2 regions of the Ancylobacter mangrovi genome follow, and region 1 is predicted to be linked to the other one. Evidence: predicted binding sites of a transcription regulator. Region 1 holds the regulator's gene; the other holds the start of a gene.

Region 1 (2,199 bases):
TTGAGCCAGGGCGGCAGGCGCTCTTCCAGCGTGGCGGCGACCAGGACGTGGGTCTCACCGAACTTGACCAGGCAGCTTCCCTCGGCGTGGCGCAGCACCCCGCGTTCGAAGCTGACGGCTCGCATCTCGTCGGTGGCGCGGCGGGAGGGGCGCATGCGGGGCACTCTCTTCAGGTTTCGGCCGGCCCTTGTACGGGGCGCGCCATCCGCGCTCAAGTCCGCAGATCGCTTGAACCGGCATGATGAATACCGAAATATAGCGGTGTCACGTCAGGATTCAGCAGCGCGATGCCACTCGATCCGCTTCTCACCGCCACCACCCCGCAACTCGCGCGGCTCGACGAGCGCTCGCGCGAGATCTTCCGCCAGATCGTCGAGACCTATCTCGCGACCGGCGAGCCGGCGGGGTCGCGCAACATTTCACGCCTCATCCCGATGACGCTCTCGCCGGCCTCGGTGCGCAACGTCATGGCGGATCTCGAGGCGGCCGGGCTGATCTTCGCCCCGCACACCAGCGCCGGGCGGCTGCCGACCGAGCGCGGGCTGCGCTTCTTCGTCGACGCGCTGCTGGAGATCGGCGACGTCTCGGAGGAGGAACGCAACGCGATCGAGGCGCAGGTGCGCGCCGCAGCGCTGGCGCAATCGGTCGAGGGCGTGCTGGCGGAAGCCTCCAACATGCTGTCCGGCCTGTCGCGCGGGGCGGGCATCGTGACCGCGAGCCGGGTCGACGGGCGGCTCAAGCACATCGAGTTCGTGCCGCTCGACACCACGCGGGCGCTGCTGATCCTCGTCTCCGAGGACGGCGAGGTGGAGAACCGGCTGGTGCCGCTGCCGACCGGGCTTCCCGCCTCGGCGCTGGTCGAGGCCACCAACTTCCTCAACGCCCGCACCCATGGGCGCACGCTGGCGGAGCTGCGCGCCGAGGTGGAGCGTGCGCTCGCCGAGCGCCGGGCCGAGCTCGACGCGCTCACCGCCCATGTGGTCGAGACCGGGCTCGCGAGCTGGTCCGGCGGCGACAAGGCCGAGCGCCGGCTGATCGTGCGCGGCCAGACCCGGCTGCTGCACGACCTCAAGGCGATCGAGGACCTGGAGCGGGTGCGCCTGCTGTTCGATGATCTCGAGGGCAAGCAGGAGGTGGTCGACCTGCTCGGCCGCGCCGAGGAGGCGCAGGCGCTGCGCATCTTTATCGGCTCGGAGAACAAGCTGTTCTCGCTGTCGGGCTCCTCCACCATCGTCGCCCCCTATCGCGACGGCCAGGGCCGGGTGGTGGGCGTGCTCGGCGTGATCGGGCCGACGCGGCTGAACTATGCCCGCATCGTGCCGATGGTCGACTTCACCGCCCGGGTGGTAAGCCGCGTCTTGGCCGGCCCCGGGGCCGACGCGGCTTGATTTTTCATGCCCGCACCCCGATATGGCGCAGGTCTGCACGAAATGGCCGCCTGACAGGGTCGGCGGACGCGAAATTTCTCCCGACGAGGTACTTATGAGCGATAATTCCCGCAATCCGGCGGACCAGACCGACGCAACGCCCGGCACTCCCGACGAGGAGATCGGCGCGGCGGCGGCCCCGGCGGATGACGCCGCCCCGTGGGCGGCCGAGAAGGAACGCCTCGAGGCCGAGGTCGCGAGCCTGAAGGACAAGTTCCTGCGCGCCTTCGCCGAGGCGGACAATGTGCGCCGGCGCGCCGAGCGCGAGGTGGCGGACGCCAAGGTCTACGGCATCACCAGCTTCGCCCGCGACGTGCTGACCGTGGCCGACGATTTCGAGCGCGCCATGGGCGCCATCGACGCCGAGGCCCGCGCCGCCGCCGAGGGCACGCTGAAGACGCTGATCGACGGCATCGAGCTGACCTCCCGCGCGCTGAACCAGACGCTCACCAAGCATGGCGTGGCGCGCATCGAGGCGGAGGGGTCGAAGTTCGACCCGAACCTCCATCAGGCGATGTTCGAGGTGCCGAACGAGGACGTGCCCTCCGGCACGGTCGTGCAGGTGATCCAGCCCGGCTACACGATCGGCGGGCGGGTGCTGCGCCCGGCGCTGGTCGGCGTATCCAAGGGCGGCCCCAAGGCGGCCCCGGCCGAAGCGCCCGCCGCCGAGAGCTGAACGGGCCGCCGGCCCTCCCCGGCGATCCTCACATCGATCCGCGAACCCTTTCCCGAACCGCCGGGCGACGAGACAATCGTCGCACGGCATTTTTTT
Region 2 (2,199 bases), on a different contig from region 1:
GCTTCGACGACTGGCCGCGCCTGCAGGCCGACTTCGTGCGCGAGCAGGCTGCGCGCCTGACCGAGCAGGCCAAGGTGCTCGGCGAGCACGGCGCCTCGGCGGCCGCGATGGGCACGCCCGGCGCCAAGCCGAAGAAGTAAGGCCCAACAAGCAGGGCCGAGAAAAGAGGGCCGGGCGCCCTGCAAATGGGCCGTACCGGGGCGGCCTTGCAGAAAAATCAGTCATCCGGGGTTGATTGTGCATTGCAATATGATATTGCAATGCACAATTAGGGAGTGCGACGTCAGGAAGGACCCCCGCTCATCATCGGGTGTCGCGTCTTCCACGCGCAAGGTGCGATCGTCGACGCGGGAACGATCGCGACCTTCCTGGTTGTCACCGCGATGAGGAGAGAAGAAATGGCTGAGGCTACTCCCGTCACGCCTGCCCCCAAGAAGAGCGCGAAGGCGGCCCCGCCCTCTTTCGAGGCCGCGTTCGCCAAATTCGAGCTTCCGAAGATCGACATGGCGTCGCTCGAGGTCCCCGCGGTCATGCGCGAGATGGCCGAGAAGAGCGTGCAGAGCGCGCGCGAGACCTATGAGAAGCTGAAGAACAGCGCCGAGGAGACCACCGACCTCCTCGAGGACACCTACACCACCGCCTCCAAGGGCGTGACCGAATACAACACGCTGGCGCTGGAATCGCTGCGCACCAACGTGAACGCGGCCTTCGACTACATGGGCGCGCTGCTCGGTGCCAAGAGCGTGTCCGAGGCGGTCGAGCTTTCGACCGGTCACATGCGCAAGCAGTTCGACGTGATGTCGGCGCAGGCGAAGGAACTCTCGTCCATCGCCCAGAAGGTGGCGACCGACACCGCCGAGCCGATCAAGGCTTCGGTCGAGAAGACCATCAAGAAGTCGGCGGCCTGAGGGCGTTCCGCCCCGCTTCCGTCCCTTCCGCGCGGCCTCGCCGCGCCAAGCCCGGTCCGCGCTGCGGGCCGGGTTTTTTCATGCCGCCTTTCCGGGCTAGATATTTTCGCGCCCGCCGCCGGAATTCGACGCCTCGCGCGGCTTGACTCCCTTTCGCGGCCTGCCTATCTCCGCTGCGCTTTTGGCACTCGCTCTGGAAGAGTGCTAGACGTGCACCCGAGCGCCCAGGCGGCGCGTGACAGGATGACCCGAGGAGCCATCAATGGCCAAGCTGAAGTTCCGCCCCCTGCATGATCGTATCGTGGTGAAGCGCCTCGACGCGGAAGAGAAGACCGCCGGCGGCATCATCATCCCCGACACCGCGAAGGAAAAGCCCTCCCAGGGCGAAGTGGTCGCGGTCGGCCCCGGCGCGCGCGACGAGGCGGGCAAGCTGGTCCCGCTCGACGTGAAGGCCGGCGACAAGGTGCTGTTCGGCAAGTGGTCCGGCACCGAGGTCAAGATCGACGGTCAGGACCTCCTGATCATGAAGGAATCGGACGTCATGGGCATCGTCGGCTGAACGCCGGCTGATCCGACCAGGACGCGCGGACCCGGCCGGCCCGACATGGCGCCGCCGCGGGGGTCCGCGAGCAACCCCTTTCAGGAGTAGGCCAGATGGCTGCCAAGGACGTAAAATTCTCCAGTGACGCGCGCGACAAGATGCTGCGCGGCGTCGACATCCTCGCCAATGCGGTGAAGGTGACGCTGGGCCCGAAGGGCCGCAACGTCGTCATCGAGAAGAGCTTCGGCGCCCCGCGCATCACCAAGGACGGCGTCACCGTCGCCAAGGAGATCGAGCTCGAGGACAAGTTCGAGAACATGGGCGCGCAGATGGTGCGCGAAGTGGCCTCGAAGACCAATGACCTCGCCGGCGACGGCACGACCACCGCCACCGTGCTGGCCCAGGCCATCGTGAAGGAAGGCGCCAAGGCGGTTGCCGCCGGCATGAACCCGATGGACCTCAAGCGCGGCATCGATCTCGCCGTGGTCGAGGCGATCAACGATATCGTCAAGCGCGCGAAGAAGGTGAAGTCGACCGGCGAAGTCGCCCAGGTCGGCACCATCTCCGCCAATGGCGACGCCTCGATCGGCGAGATGATCGCCGGCGCGATGCAGAAGGTCGGCAACGAGGGCGTCATCACCGTCGAGGAAGCCAAGACCGCCGAGACCGAGCTCGAAGTGGTCGAGGGCATGCAGTTCGACCGCGGCTACCTCTCCCCCTACTTCATCACCAATCCCGACAAGATGACTG

The links. Region 1 encodes HrcA, which represses chaperone genes, less so after heat shock. Its sites were predicted from a motif close to GTTAGCACTCNCNNNNNGNGAGTGCTAAC; they were not measured.
Region 2: a site for HrcA is predicted at 1,089-1,117, ahead of groES (co-chaperone GroES). Genes of this name have one in related genera too.

Annotation. Positions count from the first base shown of each region.
Region 1 covers NZ_JANTHY010000002.1:639,385-641,583, forward strand. The annotation lists gene rph (ribonuclease PH) at 1-155, opposite strand, end outside; gene hrcA (heat-inducible transcriptional repressor HrcA) at 288-1,388, shown strand; gene grpE (nucleotide exchange factor GrpE) at 1,483-2,103, shown strand.
Region 2 covers NZ_JANTHY010000001.1:273,597-275,795, forward strand. The annotation lists gene NVS83_RS01185 (phasin family protein) at 1-140, shown strand, start outside; gene NVS83_RS01190 (phasin) at 399-908, shown strand; gene groES (co-chaperone GroES) at 1,171-1,467, shown strand; gene groL (chaperonin GroEL) at 1,563-2,199, shown strand, end outside.